DNA from 3 places in the Azospirillum sp. UENF 312511 genome. Region 2 is predicted to be linked to each of the others. Evidence: riboswitches for the same ligand, from Rfam matches in the RefSeq annotation. Region 2 holds a riboswitch; each other region holds the start of a gene.
The links. Region 2 has a riboswitch for cobalamin ahead of ACWPN7_RS00350 (TonB-dependent receptor plug domain-containing protein). Riboswitches for the same ligand answer to the same signal wherever they lie in the genome.

Region 1 (6,271 bases), on a different contig from region 2:
CCGCGTCGATCGTCCCGGCCTTGAACTGGCTGCGCGCCTGACGGATCTCCTTGGTCTGCGGGAAGGAGCCGATGGTGGTGGTCGGGAACGTCGGCAGATTCAGGCGGGCGGCCTGCTTGGCGGCGCGCTCGGCGAAGGCGCTCTTGCGCCGTCCGAGCTGGGCGTCGATGGCGGCAACCGCCGCCTTCACCGCCGGGTTGTTGACCCGCGGCGAATGGCGGCGCGCTTCGATGGCGGTGCGGTTGGCCTCCAACTCGGCCGCGACGGCGGCACGGCCCCTATCCCATCCCGGGGTCAGCGCGGTCGCCAGAACCCGGATCTCCTCCAGCTTCTGCACCGCAAAGGCCAGCCATGAGCGGACCTCCTCATCCAGCTTGCGCTCGCCGGCGAGGTCGACCGGCACGTGCAGCAGCGAGCAGGACGGTGCGATCCACAGCCGCTCACCGAGCCTCTCGGCCACCGGCTCCAGCCAGTCGAGCGTTGCGTGTAGGTCGGTCTTCCAGATGTTCCGGCCGTTGACGACGCCCAGCGACACGACGCGGTCGGTCGGGAGGGCCTGGATCAGGGCATCGACCTCGTCGCGGGCGTTGATGGCGTCGAGATGGAGGCCCTGCACCGGTAGGGAGCAGACCAGTGGCAAATTCTCCTGGAGCTGGCCGAAATAGGTCGCCAGCAGCAGCTTGACCGCGCCGGTACCGAGATCCCGATAGGCCTGGGTGAAGGCGTCCCGCCACGCCGCTTCCAGCTCGGTCACCAGGATGGGTTCGTCGATCTGCACCCACTCGACGCCCTGATCGGCCAGGGCCTGCAGCAGTTCGGCGTAGACGGGCAGCAGGCGGGGCAGCAGAGCCAGCTTGTCCGAACCGTCCTTGGCCTTGCCCAGCGCGAGGTAGGTGACCGGGCCGATGATCACCGGCTTGGCCTTGACACCCTGCTCCTTGGCTTCAGCGAGTTGCTGCAGCAGACGGGAGGCGTCGAGGTTGAACTGGGTTTCGGCGTCGAACTCGGGGACGATGTAGTGGTAGTTGGTGTCGAACCACTTGGTCATCTCGCCGGCAGCGACGCCACTGCAGCATCCGCCGTGCTCTTCGGCACTATGGGCGGCGGTCTCGGCCGAACGGCCGCGCGCCACGCGGAAGTAATTGTCCAGGGCATCGCCATGGAAGCCCTTCACGCGCTCCGGCAGGTTGCCGAGCGTGAAGCTCATGTCGAGCACCTGATCGTAGAAGGCGAAATCGCCCACGGGAACGAGGTCGAGCGCGCCCTGGTCCCGCCAGTGGCGCTTGCGGAGGTCAGCGCCGACGCGGACCAGCTCGTCGCGGGAGGACGCCCCCTTCCAATAAGCCTCCAAGGCGAACTTCAACTCGCGCTTGGCGCCGATGCGGGGGAATCCGAGGGTGTGGGTCATTGCCATGGGGGGCGCCTTGAAAAGAGGGATCGGCGCGGACCATACGGAGTTCAGAACATGAATGAAAAATGGTATGATTTTATCGTTCGATAAATTTCATTCATGGATGAGGTGGACGGTATGGCGATCCTGGAGCGCATCCATCTCTCGATCATCCGCGAGGTTGATCGTCACGGCTCGCTGACGGCGGCGGCCAGCCATTTGAACCTGACCCAACCGGCGCTGAGCCACGCCATCCGCAAGCTGGAAGAGCAGCTCGGCGTGGATGTGTGGCACCGCGAAGGCCGCCGCTTGCGGCCGACCCAGGCCGGGGAATGGCTGCTGGCGGTCGCCAACCGCTTGCTGCCGCAACTGGCCCATGCTGAAGAACGCCTCCAGCAGTTCGCCCAGGGCGGGCGCGGGACCCTGCGCATCGGGATGGAATGCCATCCCTGCTATCAGTGGCTCCTGAAGATCGTCGCTCCCTACGTCGATGCTTGGCCGAAGGTCGACGTGGACGTCCGGCAGAAGTTTCAGTTCGGCGGCATCGGGGCCCTGTTCGGCCACGACATCGACATGCTGGTGACACCGGATCCGCTGTTCAAGCCCGGACTGTGCTTCGAGCCGGTGTTCGACTACGAACAGGTTCTGGTGGTCGGGCCGGGGCACCGTCTGCGCCATGCCGCCTTCGTCGAACCGCAGCAGATGGCGGACGAAGTCCTGATCACCTACCCGGTGGCGCCCGACCGTCTCGACATCTACACCCAGTTCCTGATGCCGGCCGGGATCAGCCCGAGGCAGCACAAGCCGATCGAGACGACCGACATCATGCTGCTGATGGTGGCCCACGGCCGTGGCGTCGCCGCCCTGCCGCGCTGGCTGGTCGAGGAGTATGGCGCCAAGTTCGACGTGAGCCCGGTGCGCCTGGGCCGGGACGGTGTCGCCAAGCAGATTTTCCTGGGCTTCCGCGAGGCGGACGCCGACATCGGCTATCTGCGGGGTTTCATCGATCTGGCGCTTGCCCATCGCGACGGTGGAACCGCCCAGTTGTAGCGGCAGGCGAAGCCGCGCCGGTCAGCCACCCATCCGCAAGCTGCCGATGGCGTTGCGCAGGCCGAGCGCAATGGTGCGGCGCTCGTCCGCATCCCCGCCCGGCGCCAGCCAATGGTCGATGCCGCCGTCCTGGTGCAGCACGAATTCGGCGACGCAGCGGTTCGCCGGTTGGCCGGCTTCCGCATGCGCCTGCTCGACCAGGGCGCGGGCGATCTCCCGCAGGGTGTCGGCCGCCGCGACCAGCCCGGCGGCGTCCAGCGGCTCCCTGGTTCCCCGCAGGGACCAGCGTCCCTCCGTCGCCGTCAGGACAAAGGGTGCCGACCGGTCGGCGGGGGTCGGCGTCACCGGACGGCGTCGGAACGCCAGACGGATGAGATTGGGTGGAACGGGCGTTGGTTGGACGGACATCGGCGGTGGCACCCCTCGCTCCCAAAGGGCAAGGATGGGACGGACGCCGACGCGGCACGGGAGACCTCCGGCGACGCCGCACCCGCCGGGACACCCCGCCCGACTCGCGTTCGACAGATCCGGCAGGTCTCCTGGCTCACGGGTCGTCGCGGGACCGTCCGGCCTTCCCGGTGCCGTCGTCCCGAACCGGGATGGGCACCAGTGGCGCTGAAACGGCGGACCCACTCTCCGCTCACAGTTGCGGGGGCAGCGCCGGCTTCGCCGTCATCCTCATGGCGAGGCGAACGGTTCACCGTCTTCCCTCTTAGCCCCGGACGCCCTGGGGCGAACGGGGACCGTATCCAGCGGGAACGGTAAGAGGGTGCACCCGGCGGCGTCAAGCGCGAGCGCCACGGCAAGTCCCTTTTGCAAAATTCGCAAGATTGCCCGCAGCCCTTCGCCAAATTTTGCCAATTTCCGCCTGATTCCCACGGGTCGTTCGGCGTATCTTGCAAATGTTCGGAACACGGATGGGAAGGAATCTCGCCAGCATGGACGACCGCCGGGACGATGCCGAGACGATCTTCGCCACCGAATTCCCTCCGGCCACGCGCGAGCAATGGCGGGTTCTCGTCGACAAGGGGCTGAAGGGCGCCCCCTTCGAGAAGCGGTTGGTCACCCGGCTGTACGAAGGCATCGCCGTGCAGCCCCTCTATACGGCGGAAGACTGGCCGGCCGCGGGCGATCCGTCCGGTTTGCCGGGCTTCGCCCCGTTCACCCGCGGCGGCCATGCCAGAGGCGCCGGACCGGACGGCTGGGACATCCTGACCGAACACGACGTCTCCGATCCCAAGGCGGCGAACGCCGCCATCCTGACCGATCTGCTGCGCGGCGCCACCGCCATCCGGCTGCGCCTCGACAGGCCGGACAGCCCCGGCATCGCCATCGACCGGCTGGACGATCTCGACCGCACGCTGGCCAACGTCTATCCGGAGATGGTGCCACTGTCGCTGGAGGCGGGAGGCGACGCAGTGGCCGGCGCGGCGCTGCTCGCCGCCCTGTGGCGCCGCCGCTCGGTGATGCCGGACAAGGCGCGGGGCGCCTTCAACGCCGATCCCATCGGGACTCTGGCCGCGGCCGACGCCCTGCCGGGCAGTCTGGAGGCGGCGCTCGCCGACACGGCGGCCTTGGCCGCCTGGACCGCCCGCAATTTCCCTCACGTCACCGCCGTCGGGGTGGACAGTTCCCCCTGGCACGACGCCGGGGCGACCGAAAGCCAGGACCTCGCCGCCGCCATGGCGACCGGGGTCGCCTATCTGCGCGCCCTGACCGCTGCCGGGCTGGACATCGACACCGCCTGCCGGCAGATCGCCTTCACCCTATCCGTCGGCTGCGACCAATTCCTCTCCATCGCCAAGCTGCGCGCCGCGCGGCGCCTGTGGGGGCGCATCGCCGAGGCGTCGGGCGCCTCGGAGTCGGCCCGCGCCATGCACCTGACCGCCCGCACGGCGCGGCGCATCATGGCGCGGCGCGATCCCTGGGTGAACATGCTGCGCACCACGGTGGCCGGCTTCGCCGCCGGGGTCGGCGGGGCCGACGCGGTGGCGGTGCTGCCCTTCGACGCGGCGCTGGGCGAATCCGACGACTTCGCCCGCCGCATCGCCCGCAACAGCCAGATCCTGCTGAAGGAGGAATCCTCGCTGGCCCGCGTCGCCGATCCGGCCGGCGGCTCCTGGTACGTCGAAACGCTGACCGAGCAACTGGCCCAGGCCGCTTGGGCGGACTTCCAGGACATCGAGCGGCGGGGCGGCATCGCCGCCGTGCTGGCCGATGGCAGCCTCGCCCGCGCCATCGCCGGGTCCTGGGCGCAGCGGGAAGCCAACATCGCCCGCCGCAAGGACCCGCTGACCGGCGTCAGCGAGTTTCCCAACCTCCTCGAACAGGCGGTCGTCCGCCCGTCCCCCGTACCGCGCGGCCATGACGACGCTGCCGTGGCACCGGCGGCGGTCGGCTCCGGGTCGCTGGACGATCTCGTGGAGGCCGCCACCGGCGGGGCGACGCGGACCGGACTGACGGCGGCCCTGGCGCGGGGCACCCCGGCCCGCGTCGAGCCGCTGCCCCGCCACCGCCTGCACGAATCCTTCGAGGCCCTGCGCGACGCCGCCGACCGCCACAAGCGGACCCAGGGATCGTGGCCGTCGGTCTTCCTCGCCAACATCGGGCCGGTCGCCCAGCACACGGCGCGCGCCACCTACGCCAAGAACCTCTTCGAGGCCGGCGGCATCCAGGCGCTCGGCAACAACGGCTTCCCCGACGCCGAAGCCGTGGCCGCGGCCTTCCGTGTCTCCGGAGCGCGCATCGCCGTGCTGTGCGGCTCCGACGCGCTCTACGAGGCCCACGCCGCACCCTTCGCCCAGGCATTGAAGGCGGCGGGTGTCGAGCACCTGTTCCTGGCCGGAAACCCCGGCGACCGCCGCGCCGATCTCACGGCCGCCGGCATCGACGAATTCGTGTCGGTCGGCTGCGACGTTCTCTCGGTCCTGCGCGCGACCCTGGCCCGTTTGGGAGTGCCCTTGTGATGAAAAGCGCGATGACCAGTCTGCCGGACTTCGCCACGCTGCCCCTGGACGCCGCCGCTCCCGGTGCCTCTTCCGCCGACTGGAGCCGCCGTTTCGCGGCGGAAACCGGGGCCGATCCGGCCACAGCGCTGTGGCGCACGCCGGAGATGCTGGACGTCAAACCGCTCTACACGGCGGCCGACCTCGACGGGCTCGACCATCTGGCGACCATGCCGGGGATGGCGCCCTTCCTGCGCGGCCCCTACCCGACGATGTACGTCGACAAGCCCTGGACGGTGCGGCAGTACGCCGGTTTCTCGACCGCGCAGGAATCCAACGCCTTCTACCGGCGCAACCTCGCGGCCGGGCAGAAGGGCTTGTCGGTCGCCTTCGATCTCGCCACCCACCGCGGCTACGACAGCGACCACCCGCGCGTCACCGGCGACGTCGGTATGGCGGGGGTCGCCATCGACTCCATCCTGGACATGAAGACGCTGTTCGACGGCATCCCGCTCGACCAGATGTCGGTGTCGATGACGATGAACGGCGCGGTGCTGCCGGTGCTGGCCGGCTACATCGTCGCCGCCGAGGAGCAGGGGGTGACCGCCGACAAGTTGAGCGGCACCATCCAGAACGACATCCTCAAGGAGTTCATGGTCCGCAACACCTACATCTACCCGCCCAAGCCCTCGATGCGGATCATCTCCGACATCTTCGCCTTCACCTCGCAGCACATGCCGAAGTTCAACTCGATCTCAATCTCCGGCTATCACCTGCAGGAGGCGGGGGCGACCGCCGACCTGGAACTGGCCTACACGCTGGCCGACGGCGTGGAGTACGCGCGTGCCGGGCTGGCCGCCGGGCTGACCATCGACCAGTTCGCGCC
Region 2 (6,271 bases):
CGGCTCATGGCACGGCTTCCCGCGCGGCGGCCAGCCGTTCGGCGGCCTCGGCGATCTGCGGGCCGGGGCAGGTCCATAGGCGGGAGGGCAGCGACACGGTGCGGACCTGACGTTTCAACGCCTTCAGGGCCGGGTGGTGCAGCAGGGCGCCGGCCAGCGACGGCGGCGCGTCGGGCGCGGCGTCGACGATCAGCACGTCCGCGCCGCCCAGAATGATGGCTTCCAGCGGCAGGGCGCCCTGGCTGCCCAGCGGCAGGCGGTCGGCCATGTTCTCCAGCCCGGCGCGGGCCAGGAGCTCGTCGACCAGCGACCCGGACCCGGCGACGAAGCCGTTGGGGCGCAGCACCACCGCGGTCGGGCGCGGTCCCGGCGCCGCGGGGGGCAGGGCGTCGAGGCGGGAGAGCAGGTCGGCGACCAGCACCTCCCCCCGGTCCGGCTCGCCGACGGCGCGGGCGAGGCCGCGGATCTGCTCCGCCACCCCCGCCACGCTCTGCGGGACGTCCAGCTCCAGCAGCGGGGCGTCCAGCCGCGTCAGCAGCCCGACCGCGACCCGCGTGGTGTAGCGCCCGGCGACGATCAGGTCGGGGTTGAGCGGCAGGATCTCCTCCGCCGTCCCGTGATTGACCGGCACCCGCGACGCCAGCGCCGCGACGGTGGAGGTGCGGGGATCGCGCGCCAGCCACGTCACAGCGGCGAGGCGCTCCGGCCCGACGAGCCGCAGCAGCAGCTCGTCGGCGCAGAGATTCAGGGAGACGATGCGCTGTGGTTTGCTGGGCGGTTTTGCCGGCGGCGCCTCCCACGCCGCCGCCGGCCCTCCCGCGGTCAGCAGGAGGGCGGTGGCCAGCCCGAGAAAGGTGGGCCTCACAGCGACAGCCGCAGCCCGAGATACCCGGCCCGTCCCGGCGCGCCGTAGGTCCAGACTTCCTGGTACCGGCGGTCGAACAGGTTCTCCACGCGCCCGAAGACTTCGACCCCCTCGGACAGCGCGTAGGACCCGGCCATGTTGACCAGCGTGTAGGGGGCGAGATTCACGACCTGCCGGTTGTAGAAGGGATCGTAGGCCCAGTCGCTGGACCGCCCGTTGTAGACGACGCCGAGGTTGGCGTTCGCCCGGTCCTCCAGGAAGCGGTAATTGACGTTCAGGCTGGCGAGCTGCTTGGGCCGGCGCACCAGCTCCGCCCCCGTGGAATCCTCGCCGTCGGTCCAGGTGTAGGAGCCGCGGACGGTCAGCCGGTCGATCGGCTCCACCGACAGGCCAAGCTCAAAGCCGCGGATGTGGGACTCGCCCGGCATGTTGACGGAGGTCCGCCCGGTGCCGGTGATGAGGTCGCGGATGCGCTGGTCGAACCACGTGCCGTCCACGGAGGCCCGCGTGCCCCACAGCGCCTGATCGAAGCCGGCGTCCCAGCCGCGCGCCCGTTCCGGCTTCAGGTTCGGGTTGCCGGCGTAGGTGGCGGTGTAGCCGTACAGCTCGAACAGGGTCGGATTCTTGACGCCGGTGCCGTAGGAGGCGCGCAGCTTCGTCCCGCTCTCCTCGACCAGATAGGCCGCCGTGGTGCGCCATGTGGTGGCGTCGCGGAACAGGTCGTTCTCGTCGTGGCGGACGCTGCCGGTCAGGGTCAGACGGTCGAACAGGCCCAGCTTGTACTGACCCACCAGCCCGGTGGAGCCGATGGAGCGGTCGAAGCTGGAGAAGGCGCTGCGACTGATCGCCTTGTCCTCCTCATGCTCCACGGCGGCGGTCAGCACATGGTCGGCGGGGCCGCTCTTCAGCGTCAGGTTGGTCTGGTAGTCGGCCTTGGTCTTGCGCCCGTCGTAGCGGCTGGTCACCGTCTTGGCGTCGTCGCGGTAGTCGCGCTGCTGGCGGCCATGGGTCAGGCCGACGATGTGCTCCCACTTTCCGTCGAGAAGGGCGATCTTGCCCTGGAGGCGCCCGAAATACTGCTCCCCGGCGGTGCTGGTCCCGTCGTCGACGGCGCCGCGCCCGCCGACGAAGCCGTCGGTGTCGGTGCGGAAGCGGGTGTAGCGGCCGGTCACCGCGATCTCGCTGTGCTCGGTCGGGCGGACGGCGGCGTTTCCGGTCAGCGTGCCGTTGCGGTAGCCGTCCTTCTCCGGGTTGCCGAGCCGCTTGTCGGCGACCGACACACCGTCGCTGGTGACGCCCTGGCCGCTGAGGAACAGGTCGTAACGGTCGGTCCCGGTGCCGAAGGAGGCCCGCCCGGCGGCGGTGCCGAAGGACCCGCCCTCGACGGCGGCGCCGAACCGGGGGGCGCCGGCGCCGCGGCGGGTCACGATGTTGACGACGCCGCCGACCGCGTCGGAGCCGTAAAGCGCGCTCTGCGGGCCGCGCAGCACCTCGACGCGTTCCACGTCGCCGGCCAGCAGGTTGGCGAAGTCGTATTCGGAACCGGCGGCGGGATCGTTCACCTCGATCCCGTCGATCAGGACGAGCGTCTGGTTGCCCTCCGACCCGCGGATGCGGAGCTGGGTCAGGGTGCCCATAGGGCCGGTGCGGTTGACGGCGACGCCGGGCACCGCGCGCAGCGCGTCGGACAGCACCTGGGTCTGGCGCTGCTCCAGTTCCTCGCGGGTGATGACGGTCAGGGCGCTGCCGGTTTCCTCGGCGGCGGTGGGGACGCGGTTGGCGGTCACCGAGACCGGCGGAAGCGTCGTGATGGTGGTGGAATCGGCGAAGGCCGACGTGGGGAGGGCCGACACGGGAAGGGCAAGGCTTCCCAGAAGGGCGGCGAAGGACGCCGTCCGGTGAAGGCGGGGAACGCGGACACTCATTGAGACCTCGGGCGGGACGCCGGTGGCACGTCACCGCGAACGAAGTCCCCCCGGACGCTCCGCGAACGGACTCCCGGTTCGACGACCTTCGGTGCACCCCGCCCGAACGTGTTCGCGTGTGACCACGACTGACGGCAGGTCTCCTGGCTCGCGGGTTATCGTCGGCCCATCGCCTTCCCAGGATCGCGATCCCAGTGGCATTCCGATGGACGACTCGCCGCTTACAGTTGCGGGGGCAGCCCCGGCGTAGGACCCTCGCACGGCAAATCGCCGCTGGGTCCGCACCGTGTTCCCATTTTCAGCCCTTTCGGGCAACCGTCGGGTGCGAAGCTACGCGGGCGGAACGGCTCCGGTCAAGCCGCAATCCGCCCGTCCTCGCCCGACTGGCGTCAGAGTGTGGTTCTCGGCCCGACCGCGGACCCATCCGGCATGGGCGGCACCATCTCCTTGCAATTGCCGACGCAATAGGTCTGTGCCTCGATCCGGCCGCCGCAGGATTTGTAGCAATCGTTGTAATCGGAGGAGCAGGTGAGGTTGCTGTAGCAGCTGGGGTTCCGGTCGAAATCGCTGAACGTCTTGATCTTCTTCTTGTCCGCGTCCTTGGGCAAGGAACGGAGATAGGCCTGATATTCGCCCTGGGCGCGGGTCGTCGCCTCGGCCCGGCAGGTCTGTACGGCCAGCTCCTTTGCGGATTGGCAGATCGTCTGTGCCTGCTTGCACTGGGCGACACAGAGCTTTCCCGCCTCGCTGACGGGTGGAAAATAGCTTGCGACCGTCTCGAAACGCGGGCCGCAACCAGCCAATCCGGCCGCCAGCAGGCAGCCGAGCAAAATGGAACGCCGCATCATTGTGGGTGTCCTGCCGTGAATTACCGTCAATCGCTACGAACAACCCACCGGTGCGGAATCATCCATGGGCGACACGGAATTCGCAAAGCCGGCTCCCGGACCGGAACGCCGGCAACCCATGGGCGATCAACCGGCTGGTGTCGTTGCCTGCGGCCATCGCGCCGATCATGGTCCGGAAAGGACGCGCCCCCCTCTTGTCGCCGCGCGGGGGCCTGACTACATGACGGGTGAGGTCCGGGCCCCTCTGGCAGCGTCGCCCGGCGCTGTGATGTCGGACTTCCCATAGAGCCGTCGCTTTGGCGCGGCCTTGCGGAAGCTGGCCCTATCTTCCCCCTGGGTCCCGCTCCACCACAAGGTCCACCGCCGGACGACGGTCCCCGACGGGCCTTTGGGAGACATCGGCATGGACCGCACCGAACCAACATCCTGACCGACCGCCACGTCTCCACGGCAAACGATGGAGGCGGGCGCTCTGGCGCGCCGCGGCAAAGCCGTCGCGCGCGCTTGTCCGTTGACCGCAGACCTTGCGGTCACGATTCCAGTCCGGGCCCCTCTGGCCGATGCGTCCCGCCGTGGCGCATCGGTGATGTCGGACTGCTCATGTGACGATCGACGTCTCCGCTTGCGGGAGCGGAGTGCATGAAGCAAGGGACAGTTCCATGGATCAGATCGTTTTAATGTGGGCCGGCTTCGCCGTCTTCGTTGGCGTGCTTTTGGCCTTTGATCTTGGTGTATTTTCCAAGAAATCCCATGTGATCTCCGGCCGCGAGGCGCTGATGCGCTGCGCGGCCTATTCCACGCTGGCGATGATTTTCGCCGCCGGCGTCTTTCATTTCCAAGGGTCGCAGAAGGGGCTGGAGTTCCTGACCGGCTACCTGATCGAATACAGCCTGAGCGTCGACAACATCTTCGTCATCGCGCTGATCTTCACGCATTTCGCGGTGCCGCCGCAGTACCAGCACCGGGTGCTGTTCTGGGGCATCCTGGGCGCGTTGGTGATGCGCGGCGTGCTGATCGTGGCGGGCACGGCGCTGATTCAGGAATTCCATTGGATCATTTACATCTTCGGCGCCTTCCTGATCTTCAGCGGCATCAAGATGCTGATGTCGGTGGACGACGAGCCGGACATGGAGAACAACCGGATCGTCAAGTTCGTCCGCTCCCGCTTCCGCATGACCGACGGCTACGAGGGGCAGAAGTTCTTCGTGATGCGCGACGGCGTGCGGATGATGACGCCGCTGTTCCTCGTGCTGATCCTGATCGAGTTCACCGATCTGGTCTTCGCCGTGGACTCCATCCCGGCGGTCTTCTCGGTGACCACCGATCCGTTCATCGTCTGGACCTCCAACGTCTTCGCGATCCTCGGCCTGCGCGCCCTCTACTTCGCGCTGGCCTCGATCATCCACCGCTTCCATTACCTGAAATACGGCCTGTCGCTGGTTCTGGTGGTGGTCGGCGCCAAGATGCTGATGATCGACATCTACAAGATGCCGACGGCGGTGGCGCTGGGCATCACGGCCGTCCTGGTCGGCGGTTCCATCGTCTTCTCGATGCTGAAGACCCGCGCGGATGCGGCTCCGGAAGCCGCGGACGGCGAGGCCCGCCGCTGGTGGGTGCCGGGCAGCCCGGCGAAGGGTGCCAGCGGTTCCACCGCGGCCTCCTCCGGCGATGCGGCCGCGGTGCCCACGGACGGCAAGGGCCAGTAAGACGTTCCACGTGAGGATGAGCCCGGTCCGGTGGATCGGGCTCATTCCGTCGAGGGCGCCGCCGACTCCTCCGGCGTCGCCGTCACCAAGCGCTGTCCTCTCGCCTTCGAAAAGGAGAGGCCGTCTCAGCCCACGGCGTTGAAGTCGTCCAGCAGGGCGGCGATCCGCCCGCTGTCGCTCTGGTCCATGATGACGCGGGCGCGGCGGGTGGCCTCCTGGAGGTCGAGCTTGCGGATGCGCCGCTTCACCAGGGGGATGGCCGGCGGCACCATCGACAGGTCGCGCACGCCGAGCCCGAGCAGCAGCGCGGTGTAGCGCGAATCGCCGGCGATCTCGCCGCAGACCGACACCGGGATGCGGGCGCGCAGCGCCGCCTCGATGGTGAACTGGATCAGGCGCAGCACCGCCGGGTGCAGCGGGTCGTAGAGCGAGGCGACCTGCTCGTCGCCGCGGTCGATGGCCAGCGTGTACTGGGTCAGGTCGTTGGTGCCGATGGAGAAGAAGTCGGCGGCGTAGGCCAGCGCGTCGGCGGACAGCGCCGCGCCCGGCACCTCCACCATCACGCCCACCGGCGGCAGCGGGTCGGCGATGGGGACGCCGCGGCGGCGCAGGCGGCGGGCCACCTGGCCCATCATCTCGCGCACGCGCTGCACCTCGGCAACCGAGCAGATCATCGGCAGCAGGATGCGCAGCGGCCCGTGGACGCCGGCGCGCAACATGGCGGCGAGCTGCGTCTCCAGAAGCTTCGGCTCGCGCAGGCCCAGCCGGACGGCGCGCAGGCCGAGCGCCGGGTTCGCCGGCTCGCCGTAGCGGCCGGCCATCCAGCCGGCCAGCTTCTCCCCGCCGACATCCATGGTGCGGGCGGTGACGGTGCGGCCGCCCATGCCCTCCACGATGGAGCGCAGGACGGTGTACTGCTCGTCCTCG
Region 3 (6,271 bases), on a different contig from region 2:
CGCGCAGCCCAGCGCCGACACGCCGGTACGCATCACGTCCATCGGGTGGGCCGAGGCCGGCAGGCATTCCAGCGCCTGTTTGACGTTGGTCGGCAGGCCGCGCAGCGATTTGAGCTTGGCCTTGTAGGCCTTCAACTCGGCGAAGGTCGGCAACTTGCCATGCACCAGCAGATACGCCACCTCCTCGAACTCGCAGCGCTCGGCGATGTCGAGGATGTCGTAACCCCGGTAATGCAGATCGTTGCCGGACTTGCCGACGGTGCAGAGCGCGGTGTTGCCGGCGGTGACACCCGAAAGGGCCACGGATTTCTTGGGCTTGAAGGGGGGAAGCGCTGCCGTCTCGGGCGCGGTCATGGACATCGGGTGGTTCCCTGTTCGAGATCTGCCTGTCGGCGGACGGCAGGCCTGTCCGACCCGTCGTCTACCGACACGCGCATCATCGGAACGGAACCCCGCGCCGGGAATGGCTGAAAAGGTGGAGATTTGCCGAGGGGAACTTGCAAATTGGCAAAATTTGCGAAGACCGCGTCCGGATGTCGGCGCGCTCCACCGACTTCAGGGCGTCGCCGTGCCGGGCGCTTGCAGACGGTCGAAGGCGGCCCAGACGCCATCCGCCCCGTCCCACTGGCCGCTGGTCGCACCCTTGGAATATTCGGTGGCGCGCTGCTCGAAGAAGTTGGCGTGCTCGACCCCGTTCAGGATCTCCACCAGCCAGGGCAGCGGGTGCGGCTTCACCGGTTCGTAGCCGCCATCCACCGGCTTGAAATAGCCGTAGAGGGTCGGCAGGCGCAATTGCGTCAGCCGCCAATCGGCGATGTAGTGGACATAGGCGCGGATGTCCTCCGGCGTCATGCCCTCCACCGCACCCAGGCCGAAGGCCAGGTCGATGAAGCGCTCCTCCAGCCTGACCATGGTGCGGCAGACGTCCAGGATGTCGTCGCGCACCGCGGGTGTCATGGCGCCAGTCTCGCGGTTCCATTCGTGGAACAGCCGGATGATGCCCTCGCAGTGCAGGCTCTCGTCGCGCACCGACCAGGTGACGATCTGGCCCATCCCCTTCATCTTGTTGTGGCGCGGGAAGTTCAGCAGCATGGCGAAGCTGGCGAACAGGGCCATCCCTTCGGTGAAGGCGCCGAACATCGCCAGGGTGCGCGACACGTCGGCCACCGTGCCGACGCCGAAGCTGTGCATGTAGTCGGCCTTGTCGCGCATCTCCGCATAGTCGCGGAAGGCGGCGAACTCGGTCTCCGGCATCCCGATGGTGGTCAGCAGCAGGGCGTAGGCGTCGATGTGCACCGTCTCCATGTTGGTGAAGGCGGCCATCATCATCTGCACTTCCAGCGGCTGGAAGATCGGCATGTAGCGCTTCAGGTAATTGTCGCTGACCTCCACGTCGCTCTGGGTGAAGAAGCGGAAGATCTGGGTCAGCAGGTTGCGCTCGCCGTTGGTGACGCGGTCGGAGGTCCAGTCCTTGATGTCCTCGCCCAGCGGCACCTCCTCGCCCATCCAGTGGACCTGCTGCTGCTTCTTCCAGTAGGCGTAGGCCCAGGGGTAGCGCGAGACGTTGTAGGCGACCGAGCCCTGCAACAGGCCGACGCGGCCGGTGCCGATCAGGCTGACCGGGTTGATGTGGAGAAGCGAGCTCATGCGAACGGGTCCGTGATGGCGGGGGGACGGGCGGCGGTCGGGAAGGCCGGCGATCACTGGCAGGCGAGGCATTCCTCGTAATCGGTGCGCGACGTTGCCTGCATCTCCGTCATGCCCGTCACCCGGTCCTTGCCGGCGAAGGCGGCGCGCTGCACCGACTTGGAGCGGCAATAGTAGAGGCTCTTCAGGCCCTTCTCCCAGGCGGTCCAGTGCAGCATGTGCAGGTCCCACTTGTCGATGTCGCCCGCGAGGTAGAGGTTGATCGACTGGCTCTGGCAGATGAAGGGGGTGCGGTCGGCGGCGAACTCGATGATCCAGCGCTGGTCGATCTCGAAGGCGGTGCGGAAGACCGACTTCTCATCGTCGCTCAGCAGGTCAAGATGCTGGACCGAGCCCTCATGCTCGATGATCGACTGCCAGACCTCCGGCCGGTCGGCGCCCTTGGCGGCCAGCAGCCTTTCCAGATGCGGGTTGCGCACGCTGATCGAGCCGGACAGCGTCTTGTGGGTGTAGACGTTGGCCGGGATCGGCTCGATGCAGGCGCTGGTGCCGCCGCAGATGATGCTGATGGAGGCGGTCGGCGCGATCGCCAGCTTGTGGCTGAAGCGCGCCTTGATCCCGCGCTCGGCGGCGTCCGGGCAGGCGCCGCGCTCCTCGGCCAGCAGGACCGAGGCGGCGTCGGCGTCGCGGCGGATCTTGCGGAAGAAGCGCAGGTTCCACACCTTGGCCATGGCGCTCTCGAAGGGAATGCCGCGCGCCTGGAGGAAGGAGTGGAAACCCATCACCCCCAGCCCGACCGAGCGTTCGCGCATCGCCGAATAGACGGCGTTCTCCATCCCCTCGGGCGCCTCCTCGATGAAGCGGGTTAGCACGTTGTCGAGGAAGCGCAGCACGTCCTCGACCAGCCCCGCCTCGCCGTTCCACTCATCCCAGGTCTCCAGGTTCATCGAGGCGAGGCAGCACACCGCCGTGCGCTCCTTGCCCAGATGGTCCTTGCCGGTCGGCAGGGTGATCTCGCTGCACAGGTTGGAGGTGGAGACGCGCAGGCCGAGGTCGCGCTGGTGCTTGGGCAGGGCGCGGTTCACCGTGTCGCCGAACAGCAGGTACGGCTCGCCGGTCTGCATGCGGGCTTCCAGGATCTTCTGCCAGACCTGACGGGCGTTGACGTGCTTCAGGACGGCGCCGGTCTTGGGGCTGATCAGCGCGAAGGGCCTGTCGTCGCGCACCGCCTGCATGAAAGCGTCGGTGACGATGACGGCGTGGTGCAGGTTCAGGCTCTTGCGGTTGAAGTCGCCCGACGACTTGCGGATCTCCAGGAATTCCTCGATCTCCGGGTGGTGGATGTCGAGGTAGACGGCGGCAGAGCCGCGCCGCAACGAGCCCTGGCTGATCGCCAGCGTCAGGCTGTCCATCACGCGGATGAAGGGAATGATGCCAGACGTGCTGCCGCAGCCCTTCACCGGCTCGCCGATGGAGCGCACCCCGCCCCAATAGGTGCCGATGCCACCACCGTTGGAGGCCAGCCGGACGTTCTCGTTCCAGATGTCGACGATCCCGTCGAGCGAATCGGACACCGCGTTGAGGAAGCAGGAGATCGGCAGGCCGCGCGTGGTGCCGCCGTTGCTGAGAACCGGCGTGGCCGGCATGAACCACAGGCGGGAAATCGCGTCGTACAGGCGCTGGGCGTGCGCCGCGTCGTCGGCATAGGCCGCGGCGACGCGGGCGAACAGGTCCTGATAGCTTTCCCCCGGCAACAGGTAACGGTCGTCCAGCGTCGCCTTGCCAAAGGCGGTCAGCAGGGCGTCCCGGCTGCGGTCGATGCGGATGACGGAGGAATCGGGCGGCGTCCAGCGCTCCGCCGGGGCACGGCCGCCGGACCGCTCGGGCGTCCGCCGGGGCAGCGTCAGCAGGTTTCCGTGACGGTCGAAGCCGTTGGCGAAGTCCTGGGCAAGGTCTTGAGCGAGCGCCGGCATCCGTGATCCCTTGTTCTTGTGCGGCGGGAAGGCACGGGAGCACGACTTGCGCAAACGCGGACGGGAACGCCGCGCGGGGGCAAGCGCACCACCGGGACACCCCGCCCGTGGACGTTCATTCGGTTACGGCAGGTCTCCTGGCTCACGGGTCACGGCGGCTCCGTCCGGCCTTCCCGGTGCCGTCGTCCCGAACCGGGATGGGCACCAGTGACGCTGAAACGACGAAGCCGCTCTCCGCTCACAGTTGCGGGGGCAGCGCCGGCTTTGCCGCGATCCCCCGTTCGGGGTGGCGACGCACCGGCTTCCCTCTTAGCCCTAGATATTGGATATCCAGAGAACCGTAACGCAAGATGAAGTAGCGGGAAGCCCGCAGTCTGTCAAGCCATACGGATGGCGGGGGCTACCTCCTCAGGGCCGGCGCGGAGGTTGGGCAAGCCACCGCCATGGGTCACCGCCCGCTCCGGCGCAGCCTCAGCCGAGGCAGCCGACCCGGTCGGTTCGCCGCCAATCGTCGATGATGGAGGCGTCACCCGCCAGCTTGGCGACCGTGTCCACCGCGTAAGTGCTGAGGGTAATCCGCTGCCCCCTCATGATGGTTGCCGACCCCGATTGCGGCAGCCGCCCGTCCTTTGTCCAACGCAACCGTTCCCGGGCGGTGATGCCCAACGCCTCCTCGATCTGACGGGGAGAGAAAGGGCGTTTCGCGATCCGCTCGATCGCACCGTCAAGGCCGGCCAGGGCTGCCGGAACGGTCGCCACGGCCTCGGGCTTTGGCGCAAGCGTCAGGACGTGGGCGTGCGCCGGTCCTTCGAGCGGTCCAAGCCGCTTCAGCGCCGAACGGATGCGCCGGCGCAACTCCCGTTCACGCGCCCTCAGGCCGAAGCATTCCTCCAGGCAACGCTGATGAGACACCGCCACCGTCCGCCCGCAAAGATGGATGTCCAGAAAACGACTTTCCCAAACGCCGGCGCCATCGGCAACCATGCTGCGGGTCCTCGATCAAACCGGAGGCTGGGCCACCGGATAAGGTTCGAACCGGCTGAGGCTTTCGTCAACCGTCACGGTGCGTCCGATCGGCGGAAAGGCGCGTTGCGGGCAGGATGGACGCTCACAGACCTTGCAACCGGCCCCGATCGGCGTGGCGGCGTCGGGATCGCCCAGCGCCAGCCCACGGGAATAGATCAGCCGGCCGGCGTGCTGGATGTCGCAACCGAGTCCGATCGCGAAGCTCTTCGACGGCGCGCCGTAACCGCTGCGGCCATGGACCACCGTGCGGGCGATCCACAGATAGGCCCGCCCGTCCGGCATCCGCGCCAACTGGGTCAGCAGACGACCGGGCGTCGAGAAGGCCTCGTAGACGTTCCACAGCGGGCAGGTTCCGCCGACACGGGAAAAGTGGAAGCTGGTGGCGGACTGGCGCTTCGACATGTTGCCGGCGCGATCGACCCGGACGAAGAAGAAGGGAACGCCCGGCATCCCCGGCCGCTGGAGGGTGCTCAGCCGGTGGCAGACGGTCTCGAAGCCGGTGCCGAAGCGCTGTCCCAGCAACTCAATGTCGTAGGCCACGGCCTCCGCCGTCTCCTGAAAGGCGCGGTAGGGCATGACCACGGCGCCGGCGTAATAGTTGGCAAGCCCGATGCGGGCGAGCGAGCGGGCCTGCGGGCCGGAGAAGCGTCCCTCCTCGACCAGCCGGAGCAGGAGGGCCGGTTCCTGGTGGAAGGCGAGCTGGGTCGCCATCTGGAAGGCGCGGCGGCCAGGCTCCAGCGACCGGGCGATCCGCAACGTCCGGGCATCGCCGTCATACTGGCGCAGCGCGCCCTCCGGCATGGCCGTGTCGTCGGTCACCAGCGTGCGGATGCCGTGGCGGTCCGCCAGCAGCCGTTCCAGCCCGCGGTCCACCGCCCCGATCTCCAAACCGGCCTCGCCGAACAGCCGTTCCGCCGCGTCGTCCAGCGCGGTGATGTGGTTGTGATGGCGGTAGAAGAAGTCGCGCACCTCTTCGTAGGGCATCGGCGGCGGCAGCCCGCTGTCCGGCCCGGCTGGGACGATCCCCGAGGCGAGCGCATCCAGCCGTTCCGCGAGCCCGCGCCCGCGCCGGTGCAGCGCCACCAGCGCCCGGCCGACCGCCGGCATGTTGGTGGCGAGCGCCTTGATCTCGGCCATGGCGATGGTCTCGCCGGTTCCGGCCTCCGACAGCGCCTCGCGCAGATCGGCGACCAGCCGGGCTTCCTCGTCCTCCGAGAAGATCTGGACGTCGATGCCGAAGGCGGCGTTGATCCGCAGCAGCAGCGGCACCGTCAGAGGCCGCTGGTTGCGTTCGAGCTGGTTCAGATAGCTCGGCGAAATCTCCAGGATGCGGGCCAGGGCTGTCTGGGTCAGCCCCCGCTCCTCGCGCAGCCGCTGCAGCCGCACCCCCATGAACGCCTTGGCCATACCAGGAATCCCATTTGCAAAATTCGCCGACTCACTGAAAACACCTTGCTAATCTTGGCAATGTCAGCGGTCATCCAAACAAGCGGTCTGCGTATATTGCAAAGGACGCGGCTACCAGGCAAGTTCCGCCATCAGCAGCTTCAGGGTGCAAAGACACGGGGGCAAGCGGCGTCCGGCCCCTTGCCCCCGTGCGGACCACGTCAGGCGATGGTGGCGCG

Region 1: linked by a shared signal. The riboswitch ahead of ACWPN7_RS28595 (hypothetical protein) and the one ahead of ACWPN7_RS00350 (TonB-dependent receptor plug domain-containing protein) in region 2 are both predicted to bind cobalamin.
Region 3: linked by a shared signal. The riboswitch ahead of ACWPN7_RS28620 (ribonucleoside-diphosphate reductase subunit alpha) and the one ahead of ACWPN7_RS00350 (TonB-dependent receptor plug domain-containing protein) in region 2 are both predicted to bind cobalamin.

The regions. Positions count from the first base shown of each region.
Region 1 is NZ_JBSNCG010000005.1:34,643-40,913, reverse strand. It holds gene metE (5-methyltetrahydropteroyltriglutamate--homocysteine S-methyltransferase) at 1-1,408, opposite strand, end outside; gene ACWPN7_RS28600 (LysR family transcriptional regulator) at 1,511-2,440, shown strand; gene ACWPN7_RS28595 (hypothetical protein) at 2,462-2,785, opposite strand; cobalamin riboswitch at 2,953-3,203, opposite strand; gene ACWPN7_RS28590 (methylmalonyl-CoA mutase family protein) at 3,379-5,406, shown strand; gene scpA (methylmalonyl-CoA mutase) at 5,418-6,271, shown strand, end outside.
Region 2 is NZ_JBSNCG010000001.1:65,622-71,892, reverse strand. It holds gene ACWPN7_RS00360 (FecCD family ABC transporter permease) at 1-8, opposite strand, end outside; gene ACWPN7_RS00355 (ABC transporter substrate-binding protein) at 5-865, opposite strand; gene ACWPN7_RS00350 (TonB-dependent receptor plug domain-containing protein) at 862-2,790, opposite strand; cobalamin riboswitch at 2,907-3,125, opposite strand; gene ACWPN7_RS00345 (hypothetical protein) at 3,180-3,638, opposite strand; gene ACWPN7_RS00340 (TerC family protein) at 4,298-5,344, shown strand; gene ptsP (phosphoenolpyruvate--protein phosphotransferase) at 5,470-6,271, opposite strand, start outside.
Region 3 is NZ_JBSNCG010000005.1:41,801-48,071, reverse strand. It holds gene prpC (bifunctional 2-methylcitrate synthase/citrate synthase) at 1-360, opposite strand, end outside; gene ACWPN7_RS28625 (ribonucleotide-diphosphate reductase subunit beta) at 556-1,647, opposite strand; gene ACWPN7_RS28620 (ribonucleoside-diphosphate reductase subunit alpha) at 1,701-3,620, opposite strand; cobalamin riboswitch at 3,731-3,978, opposite strand; gene ACWPN7_RS28615 (hypothetical protein) at 4,092-4,604, opposite strand; gene ACWPN7_RS28610 (short-chain fatty acyl-CoA regulator family protein) at 4,620-6,053, opposite strand; gene metE (5-methyltetrahydropteroyltriglutamate--homocysteine S-methyltransferase) at 6,254-6,271, opposite strand, start outside.